Regions from separate parts of the Blastococcus colisei genome, predicted to be linked through region 2. Evidence: riboswitches for the same ligand, from Rfam matches in the RefSeq annotation. Region 2 holds a riboswitch; each other region holds the start of a gene.
The links. A riboswitch is a leader RNA that binds a small molecule or an ion and turns the genes downstream of it on or off. The one in region 2 is predicted to bind thiamine pyrophosphate.

Region 1 (4,182 bases), on a different contig from region 2:
CGAACAGCTCCTGCAGCGGCTGGCGGTGACGCGTGACGAACCGGGCGATCGTGGCGTGATCGGGCACCCGATTGCCGGCCAGCACCCGGAACGCCACATCGCGGACACAGTGCCGCTCGATCGCCCGCGACGAGCGCACCCCGACCGCGTGCGCGTACAGCAGCACCGCCACCATCAGCGCCGGGTCGAACGCCGCCGCGCCCTGCCCGTTGGCCCGATACGAGCGCTTGAACCCCGACAGGTCGAACGAGTCCACCGCATCCTTGACCGTCCAGGCCAGCTCCCCGTCGGGCAGCCAATCCCGCACATCCGGCGGCAGCAGGAACCCCTGATCGACATCCCCGCGGATGAAGTTCTGCGGCATACCCCAGTCTCCCGCCGCCCAGGATGATCATCAATCAGGCGCGCTTTGTGCGACAGGCTCACTCGGGCGGTCAGGTCAGGCCGGGACGGAGACGCCCACGCCGCCGCGGGTCTGCGCGCCGTAGCGCTCGATCTCCCGCTCGAGGTCCAGCGGCGCGGTCATCGCCGCGCCGCCGGTGACCTCGGGGGTGATCAGCGCGGCCGGCAGCAGCCACGAGACCTCGAATTCGATGCCGTCGGGGTCCTGGGCGTAGAGCGCCTTGGTGGTGACGTGGTCGGAGGCGCCGACGAGCGCACCGGCCCGCAGCAGCGCATCGCGGATCCGGGACAGCTCGGCGAGGGTGTCGACCTCCCACGCCAGGTGGTAGAGGCCCACGGTCCGGCGCCCGGCCTCCGACGGGCCCGCGCCCGCGCCGATCTGGAACAGGCCCAGATCGTGGTCGTTGGTCGAGCCCTCCGCCTGGAGGAAGACTGCGGCACCCGGGATCTCCGTCTTCGCACGGAAGCCCAGGACGTCGCGGTAGAACGCGTGGCTGCGCTCGACGTCGCGCACGTACAGGACGGCATGGTTGAGGCGCTGCACGGGCATGGCGGGCTCCTGGCGGTCGATGGCGCGGTCATCGTGCACCAAGTTGCTTGATGCTTCAAGTATTCCGGTGAAGGAGGGTAGCGGCCCGCCATGGACGAACGGTCAGGACCGCAGGACGTCGATGTCGTCGTCCCGGTGCCGCTGCGCTTCCTGCTCCCCAGGCGGGACCGGCACGCTGGTATGCGGCGACTGCGCTTCGACCCCGACGCCACCGTCGGCCACGTCGTGCAGTCCGCCGGAGTGCCCCTGAGCGAGGTGGGCGCGCTCCGGCTGGACGGCGAACCCGTGCCGGCCGGCGCGCGGGCCCGCCCCGGTGGCTCCATCGAGGTCGTCGAGCGAGCCCGCCCCGAGCCATCGGCGACCGGCGGCTTCCTGCTGGACGTCGGTCTCGGCGCCCTGGCCCGCCGGCTGCGCCTGCTCGGCCTGGACGCGGCGTGGTCCAACGATGCCGACGACCCGGAGCTCGTCGACCGCGCGGTCACCGAGCACCGGGCGCTGCTCACCCAGGATCGCGGGCTGCTGATGCGCCGAGCACTGACCCGGGGAGCCCTGGTGCGCGGCAGCGACCCCGACGACCCGCTCGCCGACGTCCTGGATCGCTTCGCCCCCGTCCTCGCGCCCCTGACCCGCTGCACCGCCTGCGGAGGGCCGCTGCAGCCGGTCGCCAAGGAGGAGGTCGCCCACCGGCTGGAGCCGGGCACGCTGCGGAGCTTCGAGGAGTTCGCGCGGTGCAGGGCCTGCGGCCGGGTCTACTGGGCCGGCGCCCACGCCCGCCGGATCGGCGAACTGGTGGCGGCGGCCCGGCGAGTGCGGTGAGCCGTGCGCGGCCAGGAGGGCCCGAGTCGGCCGTGGAGACCGCCGTGCAGTGGCCGGTACCGCGGTGCAGGGCGGTACCGGCGACCACGGGGCGGCACCGGTGAGCGCGGCAGGGGTTATGGTCGACGGCACAACCGAACACACGCAGCAGGGGAGCGCTACGGCGCTGAGAGTGCGGGCAACCGCAGACCCTCGAACCTGATCCGGGTCATGCCGGCGCAGGGAGTCTGGAGGAAAGTCATGGCCGATCAGGCCGTCCGTCCGTCGTCCGTCGATGCCGGGTACGAGAAGCCCGTCCGCTGGCGCACCGTCGACATCGTCGTCACCGCCGTCCTGGGCGTCGCGTTCGGCGTCGTCTTCTGGGGCTGGAATTTGTTCGCGGAGGTGGTCTCCACGCCGCTGGACTTCTTCCCGCCGATCAAGGGCCTGCTCAACGGTGTCTTCCTCATGCCCGGCGTCGTCGCCGGGCTGATGGTGCGCCGCCCGGGGGCGGCGATCTTCGCCTCGACCCTCGCCGCCGCGGTCAGCCTGCTCCTGGGCTCGCCGTACGGCGGGATCATCGTGGTCTACGGCCTGGTCCAGGGCGCCGGCGCCGAGCTCGGCTTCCTGCTCACGCGCTACCGCACCTTCGGCTGGGGGACGGCGATCCTCGCCGCGGTGACCGCCGGCCTGTCGACGTCGATCCTGGACCTGAGCCTGTACTACCCGGTGTCCGGCGAGTACCCGCTCTGGGCGTTCACGCTCCCGTACACGCTGGCCACCGTCCTCTCCAGCGTGCTGCTGGCCGGTGTCGTGGGCCTGCTGCTGGTCCGCGCGATGGCCCGGACCGGGGCGCTGGGCTCCTTCGCCTCGGGCCGCACCCGCGTCTGACGCGCCCCCGGTGACCACCACGCGTGGTCCGTCGCCGATCCGGGCGGACGCCGGCCCCGTGCGCCTCGTCGCGCGGGGCCTGGGCGTCCGTCACCCTTCGCGGCGGGCCTGGGCACTGACCGGCGTCGACCTCGTCGTCGAGCCCGGGGAGCGGATCCTGCTCACCGGCGCCTCCGGTGCGGGGAAGTCGACGCTGCTCGCCGCGCTGGCCGGCATCCTCGACGCCGAGGGCACCGAGGTGGCCGGAGAGCTCACCGTCGACGGCGGGGCTCCGCACGCCGCCCGCGGCCGGCTGGGCCTGCTCGCGCAGGACCCCGACAGCCAGCTGGTCATGACCCGGGCCGGGGACGACGTCGCCTTCGGAGTGGAGAACGCCGGCCTCCCACCGGAGGGGATCTGGCCGCGGGTCGACGAGGCGCTGGCGGCGGTCGGCTTTCCCCACGGGCGCGACCGTCCCACCCAGGCGCTCTCCGGAGGGGAGAAGCAGCGGCTGGTGCTGGCCGGAGCCCTGGCCCGTCGTCCCGGGTTGCTGCTGCTGGACGAGCCGACCGCCCAGCTCGACCCGGACGGGGCGGCGCTCGTCCGGTCGGCCGTGGCCCGCGCGACCGCCGACCGCACCGCGACCGTGCTCGTCGTCGACCACGACGCGCAGCCCTGGCTCCCCCTGGTGGACCGGGTGGTCGAGGTGGTGCCCGGTGGGGTCGTGGAGCACCCGGCAGGTTGGCGGCCGGTCCCCCGCACGGCCGGGCTGCAGCTGCCGGCCGCACCGGACGGACCGGTCCTGCTCGCCGCGCAGGCGGCCGGGTTCACCTACCGCGGCAGCCCGGGCCCGGCGCTTCCCCCGACGACGACGGCACTCCGGGCCGGCCGGGCGTTGGCGGTGACCGGCCCCAACGGGACGGGCAAGTCCACGCTGGCGCTCCTCCTGGCCGGGCTCCGGGCGCCCACCACCGGCCGGGTGACGGCGTCGGACGAGCTGACCGGCACCGTGCGCAACGGGTACGACGAGCCACATCGGTGGCGGGCCGGCGAGCTGGTCAGCCGCATCGGCACCGTGTTCCAGCATCCGGAGCAGCAGTTCCTCACCGGGCGGCTCCGCGACGAGCTGGCGCTGGGCCCCCTCCGCTCGGGCGAGCACGCCGCCGCGGCACGGGCCACCGCCGACGAGCTGCTCGAGCGGCTGGGACTGACCGCGTTCGCCGACGCCAACCCGTACACGCTGTCCGGCGGCCAGCAGCGCCGGCTCTCGGTGGCCACGGCGCTGGCGACCGCGCCACGCGTGCTCGTCCTCGACGAGCCGACGTTCGGACAGGACGCCGCCACCTGGCGCGAGCTCGTGACGCTGCTGGCCGAGCAGCGGGCGGCCGGTTGCGCCGTCGCCGTGGTCACCCACGACGCCGACCTGGTGGCAGTCCTCGCCGACGGCCGGCTCGCGCTGTGAGAACGACGGGCGAGCGAGCATCGCCGCAGGCTGGCGGCACCTCCCGCTTGCGGGGGACAGCGAGCGAGGAGCGGAACGAGTCCGGAGTCGAACGGGGGGCGCT
Region 2 (4,182 bases):
CCGCGCAGCGACGGTTTGTCGCGCTGCTCGACGGCGGCGAAGAAGGCGTCGAGGTCGAGGTGCAGCACACTCGCCTCCCGCCGCATCCCCCGATGATCGCCCGTCCCGCCGACATGCCGTGTCGCCACCCCCGTTCACCCGACTGTGGATTTCCTTGCCCCGGCCGTGCCGCAACTGGGAATCTTCGCTCCCGGATCTTGGTCAGGAGGACGCACGGAGTGACAGCGGTCTTCCTCGTCATCGGTGCCGTCGGCGTCGATCGCCAGCCGCAGATGGGGCAGCTGCCGCCCACGCCCGCTCGCTGGAGGTCATGTCGGCCAGATGCCGGCGAAGTGGTGCACCGGGCCGTGTCCCGAACCGATGCCGAGACCGCGGCCGCCCTCCAGTGCCCGGTGCAGGTAGTCGCGGGCCTCCTCCACCAGCGGCAACCAGTCCGAGCTCCTCGACCGGGCGGCCAGCGCGGCGATCGCCGCGGACAGGGTGCACCCCGTTCCGTGCGTCGCCGTCGTCGCCACACGGGGGCGGCGCGTCGTCCAGACCCCGTCCCGGGTGGCGAGCACGTCCACGCTCTCTTCCCCGCCCAGATGGCCGCCTTTGAGCAGCACGGCGCGCGGTCCGAGGTCGAGCAGGGCGCGGGCCTGGTCGGGCAGGTCGTCGGCGTCGGTTCCCGGTTCGACGCCCAGGAGCACCGCGGCCTCGGGAGCATTCGGGGTGATCAGGTCCGCGAGCGGCAGTAGATCGGTACGGACGGCCGCCACCGCGTCCTCGTCGATCAGCCGGTCCCCGCTGGTCGCCACCATGACCGGATCACAGACGACGGGTCCCGGGTGGCGCTCGGTCAGGACCGCGGCGACCTCGCGGACCACCTCCGCGGTGCCCAGCATGCCGAGCTTGGTGGCGTGGACCTCGACGTCGTCGAGCAGGGTGCGCAGCTGGAGGCCGACGAACTTGGCCGGCACGGGGTGGATCCCCGTGACGCCCCGCGTGTTCTGCGCGGTGAGGGCGGTCAGGACGGCAGTGCCGTAGACGCCGAGGGCGCTGAACGTCTTCAGGTCCGCCTGGATGCCGGCGCCGCCGCTGGGATCGCTGCCGGCCACGGTGAGCGCCGTGGGGGTGCGTCCGGCAGTCATCGGATGGCGACCGGCGCCAGGGCTGCGCGGAGTAGTCGCGCCGCGGCCGCCGGATCGTCGGCTGCGCAGATGTCGGACACCACGCAGATCCCGTCGACACCGGTCGCGGCCACGGCGGCCGCTCGCGTGGCGTCGATCCCGCCGATCGCGACGGCGCAGAGCCCCCCGGCGCGGGCGAGGGAGGTCAGGTGGCCGACTGTGTCCAGCCCCAGGCCGGGACCCGCCTCCGGCTTGGTCGGTGTGGCCCAGACCGGGCTGAGACCGACGACGTCGACGGTTCCCGGCGGTAGCCGCAGGGCCTTCTCGAGGTCGTCGGCACTCTCCACCGACAGCCCGATCAGCCGGTCGGGCCCGAGCAGCGCTCGGACCTCGGCTGCCGGCAGGTCCTCCTGGCCGACGTGCACGCCGTCGGCGCCGGCCAGCAGGGCGACGTCCACGGCATCGTTGACGACGACCGACACGTCCGGTCGGTCGGCGACCGCGGCCTGGACCGCTCGGGTCAGCGCCAGCAGCTCACGCCGGGAGGCGACCTTGTCCCGGACCTGGACGGCGGTCACTCCGCCGGCCACCGCGGCACGGACGACATCGGCCACCGGCCGGGGGCGGCACAGTTCCGTGTCGGTGACCAGGTACAGCGTGAGGTCGAACGGCCGTCTCACCCGGCGACCCGGACGTCCGCCACGCGGAGGTCCGCGATGGCCAGGGCGTCCCCGTCCACCGCGTCGAGGGCGTCGAGCCACGCGGCGGCGAACGTGCCGGGCCCCGCGGCCGTCGCCGTCGCCCACTCGGCGGCCAGCGCGACGTGGGCGTGCGCGGCGGCCGCACCGGTCAACGGATCGTCGGTGACGGCGAGGTAGGCCGCCACCAGCGCACCGAGCGCGCAGCCGGCGCCGGTCGTCCGCGTGAGCAGGACCGATCCGCCGCCGACGCGGACGATCCGGCGTCCGTCGGTGAGCAGGTCGACCTCACCACTCACCGCGACCACACCCCCGGTGTGAAGGGCCAGTCCCACCGCCGCGGCGACCGCGTCGTCGGTGGCGGCGGTGCTGTCCACGCCGCGGCCGCCGGCGCCGGCTCCGGCGAGCGCCATGACCTCGGAGGCGTTGCCGCGGACGACGGTGGGACGCAGCGCCACCAGTTCAGCGGCGAGTTCCGTGCGGTAGGCCAGGCCGCCCACTGCGACCGGGTCGAGCACCCAGGGCGTTCCCGCCGTTCCGGCCGACCGGGCTGCGAGTCGCATCGCCTCGGCGGTGCGGCGGTGGACGGTGCCGACGTTGACCAGCACGGCGGAGGCCACGGCGGCGAAGTCGCCGGCCTCCTCCGGGGCATCGACCATGGCCGGTGCCGCGCCCGCGGCGAGCAGCGCGTTGGCCGTGATCGCCTGCACGACGGTGTTCGTGAGGCAGTGCACCAGAGGTGCGTTCGCGCGCACTGCCTCGCGGGCAGCGTTGAGTTCGACGGCATCCATGCCGGTGACATCCCTTCGCCAGTACCAACTGGAGCAGGTTCGACGGGTGTGTTCTCAGTCCCGGTCAGGACACCCCGTGCCACGTACGCCCCGAACGTAACAGCCGGGCGGGTGGCCGTGCTGCCCGGGCGAGGACGGGAACGACCGGCTAGCGTGCCGCCCGTACGCGGGAGCCCATCGGAATGGGCTGAGAGGGCGGCAGGGGTCGCCGACCGTTGGAACCTGTCCGGGTCATGCCGGCGTAGGGAGGCAGTTGTGCGTGCTGTGCGTTTCCACGGAGCGGGACGATCTGTGGTCGTCGAGGACGTCCCGGGTCCTCGCCCGGGCCCCACGGAGGTGTTGATCGACGTCGCCGCCGCGGGGGTGTGCGGCACTGAGTTGCACTTCCTCGACGGGCTGCTGACCCCGGCCCGGACCCCCATCACCCTGGGACACGAGGTGGCCGGCGTCGTCGCCGAGGTGGGCGACGGCGTCGAGGACGTCGCCGTGGGAGACCGCGTCGCGGTGCACTACCGGCATGCCTGCCACCGGTGCCGCTCGTGCCAGGCCGGGAACGACCACCTCTGTGACGCCCCGCTCGGGTTCCTCGCCTTCGCCAGCGACGGGGGATTCGCCGAGCAGGTCGTCGTCCCCGCCTCCGCAGTGGTCCGGGTGCCCGACGGGCTGGACCTCGCGGTCGCGGCCACGCTGTGCTGCAGCGGCACCACGGCGCTGCACGCGGTGGGCGTGGCGGGGGTCCGGGCGGGCGCCGACGCCGTCGTCTACGGGACCGGGGGCGTCGGCCTGGCCCTCGTCCAGGTCCTCCGTGAGGCCGGGGCGCGGCCGATCGCCGTCGCCCGGGATCCCCAGCGGTTGCGGCTGGCGCGCGAGCTGGGAGCGGAGGTCACGGTGGACGGGAGCGGGGACGTCGAGGCCCCGATCCGGGAGGCGACCGGCGGCGCCGGCGCCGACGTGGTCTTCGAGCTGGTCGGCACCAGGGAGACCAGCGCCGCCGCTCTGGCGTCCCTGGGCAAGCGGGGAACGCTGGTCTACGTCGGCTACAGCTTCGACACCGTGGAGATCAGTCCGCTCTCGCTCGTCGTTCCCGAGCAGCGGATCGTCACCTCGGTCGGCAACCGCCGCTCCGAGTTGGTCGAGGCGCTCGACCTGGGCGCCCGGGGCCTGCTGCGCACGACGGTGGACGAACATTTCCTCGACGACGCCCCGCGCGTCCTCGACGAGCTGCGCGCCGGCCGGATCGTCGGGAGAGCGGTGCTCCGCCCCTGACGATGCGCTCACGACGACGCGCCATCCGCCTATCCGGCCGACGAGCAGGGGCGATGGGTCGCTCGGCGCGCTGCCGAGGCCGTGACAGGTTCGGTGGTCGCGGCGCATGAGCGTGATGGCGCAGGCGCGGGCCGAGCGCGAGGACCTGCTCGACCTGGTGGAGCGGCTCACCCCGGAGCAGTGGCGCACTCCGTCGCTGTGCGCGGGCTGGACGGTGCAGGACGTCGTCGCCCACGTGCTGAGCTACGACGAGCTCGGCCCACGGCAGCTGGCGGCTCGCTTCACCCGCGGTCTCTTCCTCGTCGACCGCACGAATGC
Region 3 (4,182 bases), 3.6 Mb from region 2:
AGCCCGGTCTTGGTCGCGGTGGCGAAGGCCGGGCCCACCCCGAGGTAGTCCGCTCCGGCGGCCACCAGCTCGGCGGCGGTCGCGGCGGTCCGCGCCGTGCCACCCAGCAGATGGTTCGGGCCGGCGATCGAGCGCGCCGCGGCCACCGGCAGGTCGCCGGCGCCCAGGTGGGTGCCCGCCGCGCCGACCGCGAGCGCAATGTCGACCCGGTCGTCGACGATGCACGTCGCTCCGCGCCGCGCGCAGACTTCCGCGACCCGGGCGGCGAAGTCGTACAGCGCCCGGTCCGGGCAGAACTTCACCCGGACCTGCACGATCCGGGCGCCGGCCGCCACCGCCGCGGAGACGACACCGAGGGCGTCCCTGCCCTGACGGGCGTCGGTGAGCACGTGCAATCCGCCGATCCGCCGGCGAACCTCCACCGCACGGTCCGGGCCGACCGGTAGCGGGGAGTCGGTCCGGCCGGCGGCGCCCATTCGGCGGCCCGTCACCGGAGGGCCTTGGACGGGGCGACCGGGAACCGGGCCCGGCGGCGGCGGGCGGACAGGCCGCCGGGCAGACAGATCAGCGTGGTCAGTGCCGCGGCCACCGCGAGGCTGACCAGCGAGGCTGACCAGCCGTTGGCCGGGTCGATGCCCAGCTCGGCCTGGCGGGCGGACCACCACGCCGTCCAGCCCCCACCCGGTCCGGCGAAGAAGGTCGGCAGCGTCAGCTGGTAGGCCACGAAACCGGCCGCCCACGCCAGCAGCAGGGCCGGGCGCGCCGGCGCAGTGTCCGACACATCCCAGCGGCCGCGCGGCAGCAGCCAGTAGGCGACCACGAAGACCCCGACCAGCGGAACGAACACCGCGCCGATCAGGAAGAGGAACGGCTCGTAGGCGACCAGGTCGGCCATCAGCGCCAGCCCGGTGGCTCCCACGCCCACGACCCCGGCCAGCACCCGGCGGTCCAGCCGGGCCACCACGTTCTGCGCCGACACCGCCGTCGAGTAGACGTTGGCGAACGCCTCGTCCACCTCCACCACGAGCAGCACCAGGACGGCCAGCAGCCCGAGCGGAACGGCCAGCAGCGCATCCACGACGTCCAGACCGCCCCGCCCGTAGGCGACCAGCGCCAGCGCGCCGAGAGTGAACAGAGCCATGGCGGCGCCGCCGTAGCCGGCCGCAGCGCCCACGAACGCGTCCCGCCCCCGCCGGACGTGCCGGGTGTAGTCCGCCGCCAGCGGAAACCAGGAAACCGGCAACGCGATCACGATGTCAGCCGCCGTCCAGAACGATCCGGCCCCGCGCTCGGTCACCGCCGGCAGCGGCTCGGACAACACCTGGATGTACAGGTAGACGATCGCGGCCAGCGCCGCCCACACCGCGTACCGCGCCAGCACCCGCACCGCGCCCAGCGGGCGCAGCGCCATCAGCGTGGCCAGCGCGCCCGCGGCGAGGACGAACGGCCAGCGCGGTGCATCCAGCGCCCGGGAGGCGGCCTCGGCGATGATCCACACCTCGAAGGCGGCCCAGCCCACGCACTGCACGAGATTGAAAGCGGTGGGCAGGAACGACGTCCGCCGACCCAGCAACCCCCGCATCAGCACCATCGCCGGCACGCCCTCCCGGGCGCCGGCCGCCGCCCCCAGGCCCAGCAACACCGATCCGATCACCGCACCGACCACGATCGCGCCGATCGTCACCGACAGCGGGCGGTCGGCGAGGACCACGTAGGTGGCCGCCACCGGCAACAGCAGGCTGACCCCCAGGCTGCCCCACAACCCCGCCGTGTCCCGCAGGCCCAGCGTCCGAGGCGGTGCTTGGGACAGCGTGATCGGTGCATCCCCCGATGACGTGGTGGCACCGACAGCGCCGGACCTGCTCATAATCGCTCCCTACGCCGGCATTACCCGGTCAGGTTCCAGCGGTCGGCGGCACAGTCAGCCGCCCTCTCAGCCCGGTACCTCCGAGCTCCCGCACATCGCGCATCCAGCCTACCGAGATATCCGCGCTCGCCGAGCGCCGCCCCCTGCTCTGCCACCACAGCGCACAACCGGCCTGAGCAGATGCGCAGGTCCGCGACGGTCGGCGCCCCGGCTCCCCGGCGAGCGAGAAGGCCGGCCCGAGACCCCCGGCCTTCTCAGCGTCTCGGGCATGTGTTCCATGCGTGGCAGGTCCGTGGCGTAGGCGTGCAGCTGCCCGGCGCGGCCCGACCTGGCGACCGCCGCGGAGACCCCGTCGGGCCAGCACGCTGGTGAGCCAACTTCCTCCTGCCGCCCACATCGCGTGCGGGGTCGGGTCCGCTTCCGAAGAGCTGGCAGCGCTCGTCGATGACACAATGGTGGCCCCGATCGAGGGCTGCGCCTCCTCGACGGTGCGGGTACGCGCCGGGCCGGACAGCGCGATCTCCTCGGCGAGGTCCTCGTCGTCGGGCTTCGGGGAGGGATTCCACCTCGACCAGCGCCAGCTGAACGGCGGTCACGCCGGCGGCTCTCTCAGAGATCTATCGAGGGCCTGGGACCGTCCACGGGCGGCGACTGCCGCTTCCATCTGCAGTCCGGCGATGAGGAAGTGGACGAGGCGGTCGATGTCGACCGCCGCCCGGGGCCTGGAGCGCAGTCGGTCGATCAGCAGCCCGCGCAGCACCCAGCACAGAGTTTGGATAGCGTAATCCGGAATCGTCCCGTGGCCCTCGGCGCGCGCAACGACCGCCGAGACGGCATGCATCAGGGGCCGGTCGAGCGCGTCATGGACCGCGACCTCGAGGCGCGGGTTCCAGATGGCGGCGCTGAGCACTGCGGCTACGACACGTTCGTCCCTGCTCGATGCGGTTCGCCACGGCTGCAGCAGCGTGTGCAAGTCCCGGTCGAGATCTCCCGAAGGCTCGAACGCGGGAAACAGCTGTACATGCTCGAGCGCGCTGACCACCAAGGCCTCCAGATCGGGCGAATCCCCGAGGGCCGGACCGGCGGCGCCCGCTCGGGCCTTGATCTCATCGGCGGTCAGGCCGGCGCAGCCCAGTTGGGCCAACGTGTCGAGCACGGCACTGAGGACATGCCGACAGCTCGGTGACTGCGAACTGAAGACCTCGCTCATGCCACCCGCCTTCCCTGCCGACAGAGCCCGACGAGGGGGATGCCGTGCGCGTCGCGCTGCCCTACGGGAGGCTAGGGATGACAGGCGGAACTCGGGGGTTCCTTCTACTGGAGGGCGCTGGACGTTCGGCGTACCCCGTCTTCGAGCAGCGGGTTTCCCCCTCAGCGATCTTGTCTGTCGCGACGATCCCTCGTTAGGCTCACTCAGTGTCACTGCGTCAGCCGAGCTCGCTGTCCTGGGGCGTTCCCCCGGCGGGTGCGCGACCCCGGCGGCGTCGACTGGATCCCTCTCGTGACCGGGCGATTCAGGCTGCTGTCCTGGAGGTGTTGGCGCAGGTCGGCTACGCCGGACTGACCATGGATGCGGTGGCCAGAACCGCCGGCGTCAGCAAGGCGACAATCTATCGGCGCTGGTCGTCCAAGGCGGACGTGCTGGTGAGCCTCATCGATACGGCTAGCGATGAGACGCTCGTGATCCCGGACTCTGGTTCCCTGCGGGATGACATGGTCGCGCTGCTGACCGCACTGGCCGCGGTGCTGGCGGGCCCGGGTGGAAGCGCCAGTCGAGCGCTGATCGGTGTCATGAACCAGGAACCGGCCCTGGAGGAAGCCTTCCGACGTGGTCCCATGGCGCGTTGGGCGGAAGCCTTCGGAACGGTCTGCGAGCGTGCCGTCGATCGCGGCGAGTTGGTGGCGAGTGGCGCAGCGTCGTTGGCTGCCGAGGCGGGCCCGGCGATCCTCTTGCTCCGCTGGATGATCAGTGGCATGGACGTCGATCAGGAGCTGGCCGTGGCGGTGGTCGACGACGTCATGATGCCGCTGCTCCGGCGGCTCTAGCATCCCGGATACCCCGTGCGCACTGTCGGTGCCCGCCTGCCAACTCGGCATGGGCGCGGGCGCCAACGATCACTGGAGATCGCATCCCAGATCGCCACTGACCACTGCGTCAGCATCGTCGGTTCGGTGTCCGCCCGGACAACGAGCACACGCTGCGCCGTTCCATTGCGCGCGAAGTGCACATGGAGCTCCGTTGCCCACCGGACGAATCTCTCGGCTGCGACAGGTGGTCGCGGTGAGTGCCCCGTGCCGGGGGACTGGATGCCCGC

Region 1: it holds a riboswitch for thiamine pyrophosphate, as region 2 does, so the genes downstream of both, FHU33_RS24615 (ECF transporter S component) here and thiM (hydroxyethylthiazole kinase) in region 2, are expected to answer to the same signal.
Region 3: it holds a riboswitch for thiamine pyrophosphate, as region 2 does, so the genes downstream of both, FHU33_RS17825 (purine-cytosine permease family protein) here and thiM (hydroxyethylthiazole kinase) in region 2, are expected to answer to the same signal.

The regions. Positions count from the first base shown of each region.
Region 1 is NZ_VFQE01000004.1:22,150-26,331, reverse strand. It holds gene FHU33_RS24630 (transposase) at 1-364, opposite strand, end outside; gene FHU33_RS24625 (VOC family protein) at 440-952, opposite strand; gene FHU33_RS24620 (Mut7-C RNAse domain-containing protein) at 1,043-1,768, shown strand; TPP riboswitch at 1,908-2,011, shown strand; gene FHU33_RS24615 (ECF transporter S component) at 2,009-2,638, shown strand; gene FHU33_RS24610 (ABC transporter ATP-binding protein) at 2,649-4,079, shown strand.
Region 2 is NZ_VFQE01000001.1:115,099-119,280, forward strand. It holds gene FHU33_RS00535 (DNA polymerase IV) at 1-86, opposite strand, end outside; gene thiD (bifunctional hydroxymethylpyrimidine kinase/phosphomethylpyrimidine kinase) at 309-1,130, opposite strand; gene thiE (thiamine phosphate synthase) at 1,127-1,789, opposite strand; gene thiM (hydroxyethylthiazole kinase) at 1,786-2,598, opposite strand; TPP riboswitch at 2,592-2,685, opposite strand; TPP riboswitch at 2,755-2,863, shown strand; gene FHU33_RS00555 (alcohol dehydrogenase catalytic domain-containing protein) at 2,935-3,864, shown strand; gene FHU33_RS00560 (maleylpyruvate isomerase family mycothiol-dependent enzyme) at 3,971-4,182, shown strand, end outside.
Region 3 is NZ_VFQE01000001.1:3,743,269-3,747,450, reverse strand. It holds gene thiE (thiamine phosphate synthase) at 1-491, opposite strand, end outside; gene FHU33_RS17825 (purine-cytosine permease family protein) at 488-1,867, opposite strand; TPP riboswitch at 1,857-1,969, opposite strand; gene FHU33_RS17820 (TetR/AcrR family transcriptional regulator C-terminal ligand-binding domain-containing protein) at 2,460-3,077, opposite strand; gene FHU33_RS17815 (TetR/AcrR family transcriptional regulator) at 3,401-3,913, shown strand.